DNA from 3 places in the Blautia sp. HA3515 genome. Region 2 is predicted to be linked to each of the others. Evidence: riboswitches for the same ligand, from Rfam matches in the RefSeq annotation. Region 2 holds a riboswitch; each other region holds the start of a gene.
What was found. A riboswitch is a leader RNA that binds a small molecule or an ion and turns the genes downstream of it on or off. The one in region 2 is predicted to bind cobalamin.
Positions count from the first base shown of each region.

Region 1 (6,468 bases), on a different contig from region 2:
CGGAAAAATATCTGCGCAGACTGGTAGAATGTGTAAAAGAGCAGACGTATCCTAACTGGCAGCTTTGCATTTCTGATGGAAGCGGGGCTGATTCCCCTATCAGGAAGCTGCTTCAGGAGCTGGCAGCCCAGGATGAAAGGATCAAGGTTGTGTTCAGTGAAAAGCCTTTGCAGATTTCTGAAAATACCAATCAGGCGCTGGCAATGGCACAAGGAGATTTCATTGCTTTTGCAGATCATGATGACGAATTGACTCCTAATGCTTTATTTTCCTGTGTAAAGGCTTTAAATGAACATCCGGGAATACGGGTGCTTTATTCTGACGAAGATAAAATGTCCATGGATGGACACAAATTTTTTCAGCCCCATTTTAAGCCGGATTACAACCCGGATCTTCTTTGTACAGTCAATTACATCTGTCATTTATTTGTGGTGAAGCGGGAGCTGCTGGATCAGGTTGGTTTGCTTCGCAGTGCTTATGATGGGGCACAGGACTACGATTTTGTATTCCGGTGTGTGGAGGCAGTGAAGGATCAGGAGATTTATCATATTCCTAAGATCTTGTATCACTGGAGATGCCATGAGGACTCTACAGCAGAGAATCCGGAGAGCAAGGGCTATGCCTTTGAAGCCGGGAAGCGGGCCATTGAAGCTCATTATGAACGTATCGGCATTTCGGCACAGGTATTTCCTGGAGAATTTCCCGGACTTTACCGTACCAGATTCCTTCGGGACAGGGATCCGTTGATCTCTATCATCGTTCCTAATAAAGACCATATAGATGATCTGAAACGGTGTATGAATGCTATTGACAGTAAATCTACTTATAAGAATTACGAGTATGTGATCGTTGAGAATAACAGTACAGATCCGGCTACCTTCCAGTACTATAAAGATCTGGAAAAGGAAAATCCAAAGGCTCGTGTGGTGTACTGGGATGGTCCATTTAATTTCTCTGCGATTAATAACTTTGGGGCAAAGTATGCAAGAGGAGAATATTTCCTGCTTCTGAATAATGATACGGAGATCATTAACCCGGATTGTCTGGAAGAATTGCTTGGCTATTGTATGCGTCCGGATGTGGGGGCTGTAGGTGCAAGGCTTTATTATGAGGATGATACCATCCAGCATGCAGGAGTGGTGATCGGCTTTGGCGGAATTGCCGGGCACTGTTTTGTGATGCAGCCAAGAGGGACTACAGGCTACTGCCACAGGATCATCTGCGCCCAGGATTACAGTGCTGTTACAGCAGCCTGTATGATGGTAAAGAAAGAAGCCTTTGAAAAGGTGGGCGGTTTAAGCGAGGATCTGGCAGTTGCATTTAATGATATTGATTTCTGCCTGAAGCTGCGGAAGGCCGGTTATCTGATCGTATACAATCCTTATGCAGAGCTGTACCATTATGAGTCAAAATCAAGAGGACTTGAGGATACACCTGAAAAGGTGGCCAGATTTAACAGGGAAATGGCTGTGTTTGAGAAAAAATGGCCTGAGATCCTTCGCGACGGAGACCCCTATTACAATCCAAATCTTACTTTAAAGAGCCAGGATTTTTCCCTGAAGAGGATTTAAAAGCTATGAAAAAATATATCAATAAAATAAGCCGGGAGCAGAAGACAAGACTTCTGCTCCTGCTGGTATTGTTTGTCAGTGGTCTGGTGATTTACAGAAATTACATTTTCGGAAATGAACTGTTGGTGTTCAGCGATGTAGGGGGAGATACCCTGGAGCAGTACACCATGCATTATGCAACCATAGTCAACCATCTTCGAGAAGGAAATTTTTCTCTGTGGGATTTTAACAATGGTTTTGGAACCAGCATGTTTAACCTGAATCTGTTTGACCCGTCCCTGATGGTGCTGTATGCCCTGGGAGTGATCCTTGGACCTGCACACATGCTGTTTTTCCTGGTATGGATACAGATCGGTAGGATCCTGGCAGCAGGCTGGATTTTTTACTGGTTTCTGTCAGAATTTTCCTTTAGCAGGCAGAGCAAATTTGTATTTGGCTTTGCCTATGGACTTAGCGGCTATCTTCTTGTTTGGGGACAGCATTACCAGTTTGGAATGGTAACGGTGTATTTTCCGCTATTACTTTTATTCTGCGAGAAATTTTTAAGAAAAGAGAAAAAATGGAAGCTGTTTCCGGTAATGGTATTTTTTTGCGGGATCTACAGTGTGTATTTCACATATATGTGCCTGGCGGGAACAGGCCTGTATCTTCTGTTCCGGGTGATCTCCCTGAATGGGCTTACCATCCGGCAGAGGATAGGAAAATTTGCGGGCGGCTGTCTGCTTATGCTGTTGGGACTTGGGATGAGCTTTGCAGTTTTTCTTCCTATGGCATCCATTCTTTTAAATGTAACATCCAGGGTGGAGCAGAAGAGGACCCTGGCAGATCTTTTAAAAAGGTGTTTTACCCTGAATAAGCAGGAATATTATGAAACTCTGCTGCTTCGTCCTTTTTCCACGAATTTCCAGAATCTTCAGGAACTGGGCGACAAGAAATATTATGGCTTCTGGAATTATTATGAGGATCCGGTGCTGTTTGTTTCTGTTCTGGCAGTTTTCCTGGTGGTGCAGTTTCTGCTTTTGTTCTGGAAAAGCAATGGGACAAAGCGTACCAGAAGGACAGCTTACGGTGCAGCTTTGTTTATGCTGCTTCTGATGATCTTTCCTGTAGGCGGTTATGCCTTTAATGCTTTTGCTACGGTTACATACAGATATACTTTCCTGCTGCTCCCTATGATTCTTCTGGCAGCAGCCTGGACCTGGGATTATCTGAAAAAGGGCGGCAAAGCCAGCATAATAGGTGTGGTCCTGGTTTGCATCTTTATGTATAAAGCCTGCAGGATGGGCTATGAGGATAGTCTTTTTGCTGAATACAGACAGAACGCAGTGATCACGGCTGTAACCGGAACGGTGATGGCGGTTGTACTTTTACTGGTGAACCGGCTGAAAGTAAAAGGGGAACAGGTGCTTTTTAGTATTCTGGCACTGGCCATGGCCGTGAATGTGATCTGTGAAGGAACTGTTGGCTATGAGGACAGAATGTCCCTGAAAAAAGAGGATACACCGGCAGAAACAGTGGTGCAGGTAACGGATGATTATCTTGAGAAGATCGTTGAGGATCCGTCCGAGCAGCAGGCCAGAGATTTTATTGATAAGCCTCAGGCATATTTCCGGGAGCTTTACAGTCAGGATATCCAGGATATTCTGGAATTTTTAAGGGAAACAGACAAAAGCTTTTACCGGGTGGAAAAGGACTTTTCGTCTGCAACGATTTCAATGGATTCCCTGGCCCAGGGGTACAGAGGGGTCAGTACCTATAATTCTGTTATGAACAGCAATGTAAAGGATTTTGTAAACACCTGTTTCCCCAGCTTTTATTATGCAGACCGGAACCGGTATACCTTTTGGGATAATGCCATGAACAACTGGTTTGCAGCCTTTACAGGGGTAAGATACCTGATTTCCAAGAACAGCAGCCTGGACAGCAGCAAATATACGCTGATCCGTCAGTTTGGCAGTATGTATCTGTATCAAAATGTACGGGAAAGCGATGTGGCAAGGTTTTATGATGAAACGGTATCAGAAAGCAGCCTGCGGGCAGTTGATAAAAAGATCCGGAAAAAGTTTTTAAGTAATGCCATTGTGCTGGAGGATGGGGAAGACAGGGAAAGTGCGGCAGGTCTTGGAAAGTCCCAGGCAAAGAAGGAATCAAAGGTTGTGCTGGATGCTCCCCGGAAGGATACACTGGTAACAGGCAGTATCCAGGCGGCTTCAGATGGATATGTACTTTTTATGATTCCTTATGAGGATGGATGGAGCCTTAAGATCGATGGCGAAGACACGGAGCTGCAGAAAGGGGACTTAGGCTTCCTTGCATGTAAAGTAAAAGAAGGAAATCATGCCCTTACACTTACTTATCATGCACCATTGCTGAAAGAAGGGATCCTGCTAAGTCTGGCATTCTGGATCATCTATCTTATGTTTACGGTATATACATTCTTTGTTCATAGAAAAGACATAATTATATGATAACTATTAGATATCCGAATTGAATATGTATAAAGTTGTAGCGTACAGGTAGCATCATTTCATGATGCATAAAAGGGAATCCGGTGTGAATCCGGAACGATGCCGTCACTGTGTAAGGGAGCTGCTTCAGAGCCCACTGGATAACCGGGAAGGGGAAGCAGTGTAGAACGAAGTCAGGAGAACTGCCTTTGCGTGGAATTGTGGATCTGCGGAACACAGAACCAGTATTCTCATAACATTATATGATCATATAGTTTACCGTCTGGGTACTTCTGCAAAGAGGGAGAAGCATCTGGCAAAAGGAACGAATGTGTTGATGAGAAGCATTGCGGTCGCAGAAATGTGACCGCTGTTTTTATGCATAGTTCGTCCGGAAATACGAAAAAAAGAGGAAAAAATAATGAAGCGCAAAACAATTATGGCACTGATCCTGTCTGTATCCATGGCAGCAAGCATGACATGCGCAGCAACAGCAGCATTTGCAGAGACAGAGGACGCAGCAGAGACAACAGACGACACAGAAGCAGCAGACGACGCAGAAGCAGCAGATGACACAGAAGCAGCAGACGATGCTTCTTCTGAGGACGCAGACCAGGAGGCAGCAGATAAAGTGGCAGCTCTTATTGATGCGATCTACGTACAGGAGAGAACAGACGATACAGATGCACAGTGCACAGAAGCAAAAGAAGCATGGGATGCACTGACAGATGCACAGAAGGAACTGGTAGAGGGAGAAGAGGCAAGCCCTGAGTATTTCGGAAGAGATACAGGAGATGCTTCCAAGGATGATCCTAGAAACCAGGATGAGATCGGTGAGAATGAGCTTCTGGTTGTAAGCTTTGGTACTTCTTTCAATGATAGCCGTGCACAGGATATCAAAGGTATTGAGGATGCACTTCAGGAAGCATATCCGGATTGGTCTGTAAGAAGAGCATTTACAGCTCAGATCATTATTAATCATGTGCAGGCAAGAGATGATGAGCATATTGATAATATGCAGCAGGCACTTGACCGTGCAGTTGCAAACGGGGTTAAGAATCTGGTTGTACAGCCTACACATCTGATGCATGGTGCAGAGTATGATGAGATGACAGCTGCTATTGAGGAATATAAAGACAAATTTGAGTCTGTAGCTATTGCAGAGCCAATGCTGGGTGAGGTTGGAGAAGACGCTACAGTGATCAATGAGGACAAAGAAGCTGTAGCGAAAGCTATCACAGATGAGGCTGTAAAGACTGCAGGCTATGACAGCATGGAAGCTGCAGCAGAAGATGGTACAGCATTCGTATTCATGGGTCATGGAACATCCCATACAGCAAATGTTACTTATGACCAGATGCAGACACAGATGGAGAACCTTGGATTTACAAACGCATTCATCGGTACTGTAGAGGGTGAGCCGGAAGACACAGCCTGCGATGCTGTAATCGCTAAAGTAAAAGACGCTGGATTCAAGAAAGTTGTTCTTCGTCCGCTGATGGTTGTTGCAGGTGATCATGCAAACAACGATATGGCAGGAGATGACGATGATTCCTGGAAGAGCATGTTTGAGGCATCCGGAGAATTTGACAGCGTAGACTGCCAGATCGAAGGACTTGGAAGAGTCGATGCAGTAGAGCAGCTGTATGTAGAGCATACAAAAGCAGCTATCGACAGCTTAGCAAAATAAACGGACATGTGGCCAATTCGGCCACATCACCATAAAGGAGATAAGAAAGTTATGAAGCGTTCATTAGCCATTTTAGTATCAGCATTAAGTATTTCTGCTATGACAGTTCCTATGACACTGCCGGTATGGGCAGAGGCAGCAGACACCAAAGAAGAAGCATCCGATACACAGGATCTGGAGGATGGAGTTTACATTGTTGACTTTAATACAGACAGCAGCATGTTCCACACAAACGAGGCATGCGAGGGCAAAGGCCAGCTTACTGTAGAAGACGGCAAAATGACCCTTCATATCTCTCTTGTATCCAAGAACATAGTGAATCTTTTCCCAGGGCTTGCTGAGGATGCACAGAAGGATGACGCAGAGCTGCTCCAGCCTACCACAGATACAGTTACCTATAAGGATGGTTTATCAGATGAAGTGTATGGCTTTGATGTTCCTGTAGAGGCTCTTGATCAGGATTTTGATCTTGCCATTATCGGAACTAAGGGCAAATGGTATGATCATACGGTAAGCGTAAGCAATCCGGAGGAGATGAATGATGACAACAAGCTTCCTGTAGAAGTTGCTGAAGATGAGGCAGAAGATACCGAGAATGCAGCAGAAGATACAGAGGATGCAGAATAATCATTAAGCAGATATATCCACCATAAATGAAAGCCAGCCGATTGCGTTTCGGCTGGCTTTTATTATGGTGGATATATTGCTTTTGCGCTCTTAACTGATCAAACAGGTGCAGGGAGCTTGCACATCTGGATCC
Region 1 is NZ_JAYFUY010000148.1:4,803-11,270, reverse strand. Features, by position in the region: gene R1Y93_RS11930 (glycosyltransferase family 2 protein) at 1-1,571, shown strand, start outside; gene R1Y93_RS11925 (YfhO family protein) at 1,577-4,039, shown strand; cobalamin riboswitch at 4,069-4,243, shown strand; gene R1Y93_RS11920 (sirohydrochlorin cobaltochelatase) at 4,440-5,708, shown strand; gene R1Y93_RS11915 (hypothetical protein) at 5,760-6,335, shown strand.
Region 1: it holds a riboswitch for cobalamin, as region 2 does, so the genes downstream of both, R1Y93_RS11920 (sirohydrochlorin cobaltochelatase) here and R1Y93_RS00835 (hypothetical protein) in region 2, are expected to answer to the same signal.

Region 2 (6,468 bases):
CGCTCAAATCCTCGATCACCTTTGCCTGATCATCAAAGAATGCCTCTGCTTCCTTCTCTTTACCAAGCAGCACGCTGTAAAGCTTCACCCATTCCGTTCTTCCCAGCGGATGTGTTTCATAGCTGGAGTGATCGATCATAACCGGGATCCCCAAGTTCTTTGATCATCTCAGCCACCTTTGGAGAATGAAGGATCATGGTAGATTCAATAGCAAGATCACAATCCTCATTGATCAGAAGCTCATAATCCGGTTCATCATATTTTCCTGCAAAAAGGATCTTTCCATCTTCCATAGCCTGAGCTGCATCATCCACATACCAGCCGGAAGCCTGCGTACCTGAAAGGCGGATGCTGTCCAGCCCGTCAATGGCATTGAACAAAGCCATTGCTGAAGTTGCAGCCAGGTAGATCCTGGAAACCGGCTTCTGGATCACAGTAATGCTTTTGTCCATATCTGCCGGAGCTTCTTTACCTTCCGGAACCACCAGGAACTGACCGTCATCTTTAATATCGATCAGCGCATATCCGTCATTGTAATAAAACACATGAAAGCACTGCGCATATTTCAGCTCCATTTCTGACTCATAGGTAAGTCCAGGGATCTGGGGTGCCTCATCCTTAAACTCCTCATCCGCTGCTGTGTCTGAAGCAATTTCTACTGCCATTACAGGGATGCCTGCTGTAGTAAATGCCATCACAGCAGTAAGCAAGACAGCACATATCCTCTGTTTCATTTTTTTATTAAACATGGATCTGTCTCTCCTTTCTCTGTTGTTATTTCACATCAAAGATTGTCTTGTAAACTTCTTCCCATTCTGCCACTGCCTCATCATTTTCTTCATCTGAAGATCGGTCAACGATGAACGGGATCTCAAGGAGTGCAAATCTCTGAGCAGTGCTCCTCAGTTCTTCTGTTTTTGCGTCCAGATCCTCTTCTGTCTTAGGAAGGATATCTGATGGAAGGATGGCAAGGGTGCACTGGCTTTTCAGCATAGTCTTATAATCCAGGTCTGTATAAGTTCCTGTGCTTTCCAAAGTTCCTGCTTCCACAGCAGATGACAAAGCTTCAGGAAGATCGGTAAGGTCAGATCCTATCATGGAAATCTTGTCTGTCAGTCCCAGCTTATCCATGGCATCCGCTGCATTTGCAGAGTCCACATAAGTTTTCTCTACAGGTTTCCGTATCAGGATCACATCTTTATCAAGACCTGCCGGAACATCTGCATCTTCCGGAACGATCAGATACTTGATCACATTTCCCATATAAAGCTGTTCAATCTTATCCCCTGTAGACTCTGCAGGAGCAGAAGAACCGCTTTCTTCATCAGGAGCTGCTGTTGTGGATTTTTCTTCATCAGAAGCCACAGCTGCTGTTTCTTCGTCCTCAGATACTGCTGCCGTTTCTTCATTGCCTGCTGCTGTTTCTTCTGTATTTGCCTCGCTTTCTGCCTGAACAGATTCTTTTGTACGGGCAGTATCAGTGGTCATATCCACCTCAAGAAGTGTAATGTCATTTTCATAATGATACACTTTCAGGTGTTTTGCATGTTCCAAAGTAGTTTCATCCTTGTACTCAAGGCCTGTGATCTCCGGTGCTTTATCGTCCAGCTTTTTATTGCCGGTGGAAACCATACTGTCAGAAGATGAAGGATTTTCTTTGTCTTTGTCACTTTTGTTATCCGCACCATTCAGATATACAAATATACTGTATTGGATCTCATGAGGCACAGACATTCTGGTGGTCATACCAATGATAGAATTATTTTTATTTAAGGCTACCGGAATCAGCAAATGTGGAACCGCCGCCGCTGTGGTCCGGATAGTACATATTTCCGTTAGCTTTCACATAGCCGTATGCATCACTGCTGAAAGTAATGGTAGCATATGCCTGACCACCTGTAATGGATACCTTGCTGCAGCTGATCTGCACCTTACCGGTTCCGCCGGACCAGGAAAACTTATCCGGTACATAAGAACCGTCCTTCAGCCCTGTAGAACTGTCCACCTTGGATGTACCGCCGCTAAGATCGGATTTGTACTTAGATTCCTTGTCCACATCTTTTCCAGGTGTTTGTACCTTATTATCTTTCTTATTTTTGTCTTTTTTGTCCTTTTTATTTTTATCCTTTTTATCCTTTTTCTTTTTGTCATCCTTCTTTTTGTTAGGATCACTGTTATTATCCTTATTTTCCTGATTTGGATTGGATGGATCCTGCTGAACATCCAAATCTGCGATCTTTTCCAAAGTGCTGGAATTAAAAGTAAGGATACGGTCATACCACAGATTATATTTCTTGGAATGTCCGGCTACTGCTATACCTGTATCCAGGGCAGAAACAGGTACTGAATATGTATATTTGCCTTCTGCATTTGGAGTAAAAGGAATCCAGGTAGAGCGGTCAGCCTGATCTGCTTCTTCTTTTGTGCCCATAAACAGATAATCATAGCCCACACCGCTAAGTGTAAGGATTGCTGTCATCACACCGTCTTTGGATGTAAGCTGACAGTCTACCACACGGAACATAAATGCGCTGGAGGTAACATTGATCTTATAAACTCCGTTTGCAATAGCCGGAGCCGGTGTCTGAGTTGGGGTTGGAGAAGGTATCTGGGTAGGCTCTGGGATAGCGGTTGGTTCCGGTATGGCGGTAGGCTGTGGAATACTGGTTGGAGCCGGCACTACATCCGGAACTGTAATGGTACAGTCTTTGGCTGTATACCATTTGATCTCTCCGCCGTTGTTGCTGTTTCCCGGCACCACAGAAAGAGCCTGATTTTTCATTTCTGCAGGAACATCAAAGGTAAAGCGAAACGTTCCATCTGTATCAGCAGTTCCTGTTATTACCTTTGATTTATCTGCATCTTCTTTTTCCTACATACAGCCTGTCAAACACACTGTCATTACCTTTCACCACCCAGGGGGTGATCTTGTCTTCTGCCGCTGTATAATCAGCAATACTTGGGCTGAACTCCTTATCCTTGAAAATATCTTCCTCTTCCGGATCTTTTCCTCCGGGTCTTTTTCTTCCGGATTCTTTTTCTCTGTATCTTCCTTTTTCAGGATCTTTCTTTTCCGAGTCTTTAGACTCTGTATCTTTCTTTTCAGTATCCTTCTTTTCTGAGTCCTTTTCCTGGGAATCTTTCTTTTGCGGATCTTCTCCTTCAGAGTCTTTAGACTCATTAGCAGCTTCCTTTTTATCGGTTTCTGCATTATTAAGTGCTTCTTTTTCTGGCACAGCTGTAGGGGAAACAGATATCTCCGGTATTTCTGATGGCTGGGGAGCCAGGGAAATGGCAGGGATCTGATCACTGCTCTCCTGATTCTCGCCAAAAGCTGCCACAGCTGGAGTGACGGACATGGCAGCGGTTAAAAAAAGTGCAAGGAATCTTGTTGAATTGCGTTTCATATGAATCTCCTCTGTTAAACAGGAATCTGCCCTGCAAAATATTGTGCCACACAATGCTTCACAGGACAACTGTTCTTCTTTATCTGTATCTACTATTTTTTTGTAACTGTAAAAATACGGAACAGTTACATTTATTTTACTTTTACTGTACAAGTTGCTTTCTGTTTGCCTACAGTAACTGTGATCTTAGCAGTTCCTTTTTTCAGGGCTTTTACTTTTCCCTTGGAATCTACGGTAGCCACTTTCTTGTTGCTGGACTTAAATGCAGCTTTCTGTCCGGTTGTTTTGGGAGTGGTTGTTACTTTTAATTTGGCAGACTTGCCAGCCTTTAAGGTAAGAGTACTCTGTACCTTTACACTGGTGCATGGATCAACAACAGAAACCTTCACGGCTGCCTTCTTGCCGTCTGCTGTTACTGTAATCGTAGCTTTGCCGGCTTTCTTTGCAACGATCATACCGGTCTGGTCTACGGATGCCACATTCTTATTGGAAGATTTCCCATTTCAAGGTTGTGGTTGCGCCTGTTGGATTCACTGTGTAAGATGCATAAGTCTGAGTTCCCTTATTCATGGTAAGGGCTGCCTTTTTCATCTTAAGGGATTTTACTTTTACGGCTTTTTTGGTTACTGTTACAGCAATGGTTTTTTCCTTAGATCCTGCTTTTACAGTGATCTTGGTCTTACCTGCTGCTTTAGCAGTGATCTTACCAGCATCGTTTACTGTAGCAACGGAAGGATTCTGGGAAGTGTATACCACTTTGTGCCTGTGGTATTTGCAGGTGCTGCAATGGCACTGACTGTCCTAGAGGCTCCTGCCTTTAAGGTAAGCTTGGAAACAGAAACCTTTAATGAGGTTGCTGCAACTGCTGCAGGTGTGGGAGCCGGTGTCTCAGTAGGTGTGGGTGTAGCAGTAGGTGCCGGTGCCTCATTCAATGTTACATGAAGAGTATAGGCGATCTCATGTGCCACGCTCATACCTGTAGTCAACGCAAGGATCTTCACATCTTCATTCAGGTCAACCGGGATCCTGTATGTAACGCCGAAAGTATTCACTGTACCGTTAAACAACTGATTGTTTGCTTTTACATAAGCATATTTCTTGCTGCTAAATGTAACATCTGCAAAAGCTTTGCCATTTTCAACAATCACCTGTGGGCAGGTAATGGTCACTTTACCTGTACCGCCTGTAGCTGTAAAGCTCTCCGGTGTATAAGTACCATCCGGAAGTGCTGTGCTGTTATCTACAGGATCTGTAGCAGCAGCAAGAAGCTTGGATGAGTTGAAGGTGATCTGACGCTCAAACCACTTATTACTGCTGGTTGAATGAGAACTTATAGTAATCACCTTATCAAGAGCTGATACTGCAAAAGGACCATACTCATAAAGCCCATTATTATCATGATAAGTGATCATACCGTCATCTCCAGCTGCCTCTGCTTCTGTCTTTGTTCCAAGGAACAGCTTGTCATAGGTCTTTCCTGATAAAGTAATGGTACCTACCATTTTACCGTCTTTATCAGAATATAATGTAGCGCCTACTACTTTAAACATGGGAGAGTTTGTGGTCACTCCCAGGTGCAGCTGCATCAGAAAAATCAAAGGTATAATATCCCTGTGCTGCAACGGTTCCCGGATTCTCTGCATCCTCAGCTATCGGTGCGGCTTCCTCCGGATAAGCGGTAAATGCACCATCTAATACATCAGATGTCACTTCCTCCTGGTCTGTAAACTCAGAAAAATCTGCCTCATCAGACTCATCAAAAGCCTCATCCTCTGTTACATCCTGTACATCCACTTCTGCTGCAAGATCTTCCCCAAGTACAGGAAGCACATCTCTGGTTGTCATTGCAGCGCAAAGAAGCATTGCAAGAATGATTTTTCGTTTTTTCATGATCTTTTATCCTCCTGTTATTTCCAATCAATTTGAATGAAGACATGTACTGCTGTACAAAAAAAGAAGCCTGCTTCCGGCTTGGAAACAGGCATCACAATTACTCATATCATTATATACATAGTCCAAAAACATATGTGCAATAAAACAATACAAGAAATAGCAATGAATCGCTTTCGTCGGAAGCTTCCATCTTCAGCATTCACAGCAGGTTTCCTGGCTCACAGATCAACAGATATCTGCTCCTTCTCAAGAAGAGACGGCTTCCATGAGTCCTATCGGATCCAGGCTTCTTCTCAATGGCCCTGCAGTATCCTCCCTGCTCACAGTGACCGGATCGTTCAGGACTTCCACCTGATTCCCTTTAACAGCCGGAATTGTTGCCTCCTGGCTGACACTGTAAACGGTCTTTATTCATTTCCTGTATTATAGCAAAAGCATTTTTTGAAATCAATACGATTTCCTTTAAATTTGTGAAAAATCAAACAAAATCACATATTCTTACGATGGCCTGTTTACAGCTCTGTGGTCATAACGCAAGATCAGCTGATGTAATGGCTGCTGCAGATTTCCTCCGTTTCCAGCAGATTTCCATCCTGGTCATATACATGACGATAAGTTTTGTAGCTTTGTGCATCCAGCTGCTGGGTAGTTACCTTTACTGTATTGGAATTTGTTTTTGTACCATAGATCTTCACATTAACGGAACCATCTGCATAAGTGGCAGAGATCCGGATAGGATACTCAGTATTATTGCAAAACTGAAAGTCAGGATCTCCCCAGGATACAGCGGCATCCAGCCCAGCCGGCACATAATCCACCCTGCCGGAATGATTGGTACGTTTTACAATTTCCAGATCTGCGTACAGGCATGCATCAAACAAGGTGGTGGAAACCTGACAGATCCCTCCGCCGAGTCCTTCCGCATGCTGTCCGTTTACAAAAACACCGGCAGCCTTATACCCTCTTTCGGCTGTACGCTCTCCTAAGGTTTCATTGTAAGAAAAGGTCTCACCAGGCATCAGTTCAATTCCATCAATTGCTTTTGCAGCAAGAGTCAGATTGGTGATCCGGTTGTCAGTACCGCCTCCATAAGTATTATAGCTTCCCAGTACATCCCGGTATACCCGACTGGTCAGATCACCGGTTGTCACCTCCGGCTGGATCTGTT
Region 2 is NZ_JAYFUY010000021.1:20,269-26,736, reverse strand. Features, by position in the region: gene R1Y93_RS00875 (hypothetical protein) at 1-139, opposite strand, end outside; gene R1Y93_RS00870 (hypothetical protein) at 117-749, opposite strand; gene R1Y93_RS00865 (hypothetical protein) at 775-1,791, opposite strand; gene R1Y93_RS00860 (hypothetical protein) at 1,766-2,782, opposite strand; gene R1Y93_RS00855 (hypothetical protein) at 2,853-3,407, opposite strand; gene R1Y93_RS00850 (Ig-like domain-containing protein) at 3,539-3,886, opposite strand; gene R1Y93_RS00845 (Ig-like domain-containing protein) at 3,891-4,163, opposite strand; gene R1Y93_RS00840 (hypothetical protein) at 4,124-5,005, opposite strand; gene R1Y93_RS00835 (hypothetical protein) at 4,950-5,297, opposite strand; cobalamin riboswitch at 5,487-5,714, opposite strand; gene R1Y93_RS00830 (VanW family protein) at 5,840-6,468, opposite strand, start outside.

Region 3 (6,468 bases), on a different contig from region 2:
CCAGAGAGATCCGTGAGGATCTGGAAAAAAGAGCCTATGATTCCAGCATTTTTCTTGCAGTTGATGATCTGAAATATCTGAAAAAGGGAGGCAGGATCACGCCTGCAGCCGCTGCTCTTGGTACTGTGTTTCATATCAAGCCGGTACTTACGATCCAGGGCGAGAAGCTGGATGCCTTTGCCAAAACACGAGGCATGAAGAAGGCAAAAACCATTATGCTGAAAGCACTGAAAGAGGATCTGGAAAAACGTTTTCCAGGGATAGATCCTAAATATGTAAGAGTTGGGGCAGCAGGGGCAGGTCTGAGTCCGGAAGAGTCCGGGGAATGGCAGGCCATGCTCCAGGAGATGTTCCCTGAGGTACAGGTTTATTACGATCATTTGTCCTTCAGTGTAGGCAGCCACACCGGCCCGGGAGTATACGGTATGGGATTCAGCATTGTACAGGATCCATCCATTAGTTAAAAAGTGCAAATATCGGGGCGTGTCCCAAGGTCAATTTCCCAGACCTTGCTGCAAGTACAGGTGGGATCAGACCCTTTTGACACTGTAATCATCGTAAATTTATGTATAAAATTTGGTTTTATGACTTGATTTTTGGTTAGAAATTGCTATCATATGAGATGAATATATATGTTTTCAGTGCCTACGCAGATTAGCTGTGAAGGGTAAAAGAGAATCAGGTGGAAATCCTGAGCGATCCGGTCACTGTAAGCAGGGAGCAATGCCAGTAAATCCATTGGACGACAGTCTGAGAAGGGGGCAAAGCGATGAACTGCAAGCCAGGAAACCTGCTGGAAATATCCGATGAAAAGCTTCCGATGAAAGCACTTTCACTCAAATAATCAGATCAAAAGGTGGCAGGGGATTTTTATGCGCCCTGGCACAAGTATTTTTGTGTTGCAATAAATCCTTATTGCAGCTTAAATACCACAGAGAAAGATTAAGGATTGAAGGAAGTCTGTTTTCAAATGAAAGCAGGCTTTTTTTGTGTGTAAGAGGAGATTACTTTGTAATGTTCCTATTTCACTAAAATTCCACGCAAAGCACAGAAACGTGTATATCCGATGTAAGCGGACTCCTGCCTTTACAGGTGGCGAGTACCTAATTTTATCAAAGGAGGAAGTAGCAATGAGGAAAAAGTCAAATGCTTTTTTAGCACTTTTGCTAACAGGGGCAATGACCGTAACATCTGTATCTCCTGCCTTTGCAGCAGAGGAATTTTCAGCAGTTGCAGAGGTACAGGATGCTGCTCAGGATGTGGCCGAGGAGGAACCTGCCACTGAAGCATCCGATGTGCAGGATGCGGAGGATTTTGGAGCAGTCGCGGATGTAGAAGATGTGGATGATGTATTTACCAGTGGCGAAGAAGCATCTGACCCTGATACAGGGGATGAGGTTTTGGAACTGGCCGATGGAGATGCAGAGGAATACGTACAGGATGACCTTCTGCTGGCTGACAGTTCTGAAGAAAAATATCAGGACGGAACTTATTCTCCGGAATCCTTTCTTTCCAAGGAGGTTCAGGAAAAGTTACGATTACCTGCCCGAAGGTGACCATTACAAGAGGAAAAGTAACTGCAACAGTGGTTTTTTCCAGCAGCAGCTATAATAAGCTGGTTGTAGATGGAGAAGAGTATTATCCGGTTTCAGGTACAGAATATACAGGATCTGTTTTTCAGGTTCCTGCAGTTCTCAACCAGGATATGGAGATCACAGGCAACAACAATTGCAATGACAGCTGCTCATGATATTACTTATACCATTCATATTAAGCTGAATGTGCCTATGGTAACGCCAGCTCCGGACAGACTGGAGGATGGTACCTACCAGGCAGCTGTAAAGGCAGATAGCGGATTTCCGGCAGAAGCCTGCACCCTGCTTGTAAAGGATGGAGAGATCGATGCAGTTGTCACACTGAAAAATGGGGATTATGACAGACTGTATGTGGGGGATGCACTGGATGCAGTCAATGAAAAGGATGATAAGCTGATCGCTTACAGACCGTCGGAGGATGGTGCAAAGCATATTTTCTGGCCGTTGGCTGTAGATAAGCTGGATACCTTGTTCCAGGTGGCAGCCCGAAAAACAGATAAAACCTGGACAGACCATTATGTGAAGATCCTTTCTTCTTCAGTAACCAAGGTAAGCGATGAAGTTCAGGCACCGGACCAGGCTGCTGAGGCTGCAAAATTCCTTTACAGGAATTATGTGGATGACGTGATCTCCGCCACAGATGGTGTTACAAAAGATGGAAGCACTTATAATGTTGCATATTATAACAGCAGGAAGAGAGCTGTTTCTGACATTAGCCTGAAAAGACCAAATGTAAAAGAGTATAAAAGCGGATGGTTCTTCTCAGACTGGAGCATTTTTAAGTCTACCGTTAAACAGCAGCCGGCAAAATCCCAGACGTATTCTCTGGATACCTCAAAGAGAACCCAGGAGCAGCAGGTAACAGCTACGCTGAAGCTGTATGATCCTTCAGTGGAGGATGCAGCTATTAATGATGGTAGTGCACAGGCCCTTGCTGAGTACACCTACAAGCTTGTGCTTGCAGCAAAGCCGGATACCTGTCAGGTGATTTTCCGTGCAGTAAACAGTAAGACTGACGAAGTGATTCCGGAAGCTCAGATCACAGTCACAGACAATACCACAAAGGAAGAAGTGACAGGTACAGAAGGCATCTATCAGCTGAAATCCGGACAGAAATATACTGTTCAGGCACAAAGCGAAGGCTATATTGCAGCAGGCACAAAGGGGAATGCTGTTGCAAAGCAGACTTCTTTTACCGCTGCCTTTGATGAAACAGTTGATCTTTCCCTGACTGCAGAGGCAGACAGCAAGCATAAGGTTACCTTTAAGATCATAGATGCAGAAGGCAAGGAAGTTCCGGATGCAGTGCTTACAGTAACAGGTGAAACTCCAGCAGAGGATGGAAGCTATACCTTATGGGATAATTGCACTTATTTTTATGGAGTAACTGCAGAAGGCTATCAGGTAGTAAGATCAAAATTCATCAAACCTTTGGAGGATCAGGAGGTTGTTGTAACCCTTACAGCACTGAAAAACTACCAGGCTTCTATTAAGATCCGGGCAAAATCCGGACATCTGGCAGTTGTAAATCCAAAGGTTCTGTCTGTTACCTATAAGAAAAACGGAGAGACATTTACTGTGGAGCCATCAGAGGATGGTACCTACCCCATGGTGGAAACTGTGGCATATACTTATACATTTGCTGCTGACAACTATCAGAGTGCGACCGCAAACTGGACTGCATCCGGAACAGAAGGTCCGGTTGAACTGGAAGGTGTGTTAAGCAAGGAAACTGAAAAAGCCCTTCTTGAGGATGCCATTGCAATTTCAAAGGAGCTTTCTGATGAAATGACAGAAGGGGATGGTGCCGGACAGTGGGCAGCAGGAAGCAAAGAAACACTGGATACAGCTATTAAAGCGGCAGAAGAAGTATATACAAAGGAAGATGCAGCAGACGATGATTATAAAAATGCAAAGGATGTTCTTCAGTCGGTTGTATCAGGCCTTAGCCAGAATGAAAATGCAGAGAGCATAAATATTACAGTTTTTGTAAATAAGAATCCAGGGGAAGCACCTGTAAAAATGGCTATGAACGTAACAGCAGATGATGCTTCTAAGGTGACGCCTACCGATTCTAAAAGAAAAGATAATTACAACAAGTCAAGTGATATGGAAAAACGTGCAACCGTGATCGATGCACTGGTCGATCTGCATAAGGAACTGTTTGGAGAGGAATATATTGCAAATCCAACCCAATATCTGATGTGCGGAAGCAGAGGTGCCGGTACAGGCTTCCTTCTGGGACAGAAGAGTTTTAAAAACTTTGTTGGATTCCGTGTAAATGGAAAATATGTGGCAAGTGATCCAAGAATGTGCAGGCTGAAAGAAGGAGATGTGCTTTCCGTTTTTTCAGCAACAAAAGTGGATAATCCGGCATACCTGCAGTTTGAACAGCAGGAGATCACGGTAAACCAGAATGAGGAATTTACTCTTACTCTCACCGGTGATTCCTATTACATGGATAAAGATATCAGCAGAACAGTAGGTAAGAATGAATTTACACCTGCGGAAGGGTATGATATCACACTTGCAAATGCTGAAACAGGCGAAGAAGTAACAGGCAAAGCAAAAACAGATGCACAGGGTAAAATAAGTTTTAAGATCGGCACACCTGGTACTTATGTGGTAAAAACTGTAGCAAATGAAAATGTGGAAAGCATTGTGCTTCCGTATGCCCAGATCCAGGTAAAAGAAAAAGCACCGGTAACTCTGGAAGATGGTACATACCTTGTAAAGGTGATCAATAACAACAAAATGTTTAATGTGATCAATAACACCTGTGTCCTTAAAGTGGAAAACGGAAAGATGACAGCAGAGCTTTCCCTTCACGGGAAAGGCTACGATTACATGTATGCAGGAACAAAAGAAGAGGCAGAGGCAGCTGGTGAGGCTGCATGGTCCCATTATTATGAAAAAGAAATTGCAGTGAATAATGGAGATAAGGTTGAAATGGGACCATGGTATACCTATTCTCTGGCTGTTTCAGCACTGGATCAGGAAATCGCTTATTCCTCTCATAATACCAGGGACAGCAAATGGTTTGACCGTCAGCTTACTTTCCTTACAGAAGGTATCCAGAAGATCGATACTCCGCAGCCGACTCCGACTGCCACACCAACACCAACAGTAGAGCCTACTGCAGCACCGCAGCCTACTGCAGCACCGCAGCCAACAGAGGCACCAAAGCCTGCAACTGTAGCAGCAACAAAACTGACTGTCAACACATCCACCATGTATCTGAAAGTCAAGAAATCAGATACCATCGGCGTGATCGTTGCACCATCTAATACAACAGACAAGGTTACATATAAGTCCTCCAAAAAATCTGTTGCAGCCGTTGACAAGAACGGAAAAGTAACCGCTAAGAAAGCTGGAAAAGCTGTGATCACAGTGAAGGCAGGAAAGCTTACTAAGAAGGTAACGGTTGTTGTTGGGAAATCTGCAAAGAAAGCTACAAAGCTGAAATTTGCAAAGAAATCAATGACTTTGAAAAAGGGCAGTGTGCAGTTCCTGAAGGTAACCGTGAATCCAAAGAAAGCCACTACAGATCTGAAATGGAAGTCTTCCAATACAAAGGTTGTTACGGTTGATAAGAATGGAAAAGTAACTGCTAAAAAAGCAGGAACTGCCTGGATCACAGTCCGTGGCGATGGGAAGAAAGCATCTATCAAGATCAAAGTAAAATCAAAATAAAAGTAAAGTCAAAATAAAAGATCAAAGAAATCAGCAGAAATAGTAAAACCCCTGGAACCGGATATATCCTATCGGCTCCAGGGGATTTTACGTTCTAAAACATATTGCTGAGGAAGATCTCAACGCCTATGGCGATCAGGATGATGCCTCCAAGGATCTCTGCTTTTCCGGCAAGCTTTGTACCGAATTTCTTACCAAGCTTCAGACCGCCCATACAGATCATGAATGTGACGGCAGCAATGATCAGGGAACAGACAAGTGCCATGATCCATCCATAATCCGCAATGGTAAAGCCAACGGAAAGTGCATCAATAGAAGTAGCTACACCTTGAACAAGTAAAGCCTTAAGACCAACTCCGGTACGGGGATGATCGGAATCATCCGGACGTATACCGCTGATCAGAAGCTGCCCTCCAATGATCACCAAAAGGATCAAAGCGATCCAGGGAATAAATTTACGGAAAGACTGGAAGTAATTGGCAATCGTGTGTACGCAGATCCATCCGGTCATAGGCATCAGAGCCTGAAAGCCTGCAAATACACCGGCTATGGTAAACATTTTGCCAGGCTTCATGTCCGATTCTGCCAGACCATTGGCAAGGGAAACCGAAAAGGCATCCATGGCCAGTCCGACTCCCAGCAGTGCGCTGTTAAAAATAAATAGTAAATTCCATTCCATATCAGTATCTCCTTTGTTTGATGATAGATTTACCCATAAAAAATCCCATATACAGTGCAAAAGCTGTATATGGGCAAAAGAAAAGACTCCATGTATAGCATCCGCACGTTATACATGAGTCTCGCAATTTAAAACAAGCCAGACCGAATGGTCAGTATGTTGACTTGCTACGCAAAGCGCTTGCTACTCCCTCACAGGAATTAATTGTATCCATACAATAGCAAAAAAGAAGAGCGCTGTCAATTATTTTTATCAATAAGGAGCATAAAAGTGGGATGTTAATCCTGCGATATGCGAATAGCGGGAAGGATTGTGGGAGCGCAAAGCACGGAACAATCCGTGTAATCATGATTTTGGCAAATATAAAGAAGGTTGACAAATGGTTTGACGGGACTTACACTAAAAATTGTAAATGATAAAAATTATCAACTATGAAAAGAGGAAATGCAATATGACATTAAAGGACTTACCTATTGGAAAAACAGCTACTGTACAGTCCGT
Region 3 is NZ_JAYFUY010000079.1:8,600-15,067, reverse strand. Features, by position in the region: gene R1Y93_RS07130 (DegV family protein) at 1-464, shown strand, start outside; cobalamin riboswitch at 623-812, shown strand; gene R1Y93_RS07125 (hypothetical protein) at 1,131-1,556, shown strand; gene R1Y93_RS07120 (Ig-like domain-containing protein) at 1,626-5,288, shown strand; gene R1Y93_RS07115 (manganese efflux pump MntP) at 5,383-5,967, opposite strand; partial or broken gene feoB (ferrous iron transport protein B) at 6,419-6,468, shown strand, end outside.
Region 3: it holds a riboswitch for cobalamin, as region 2 does, so the genes downstream of both, R1Y93_RS07125 (hypothetical protein) here and R1Y93_RS00835 (hypothetical protein) in region 2, are expected to answer to the same signal.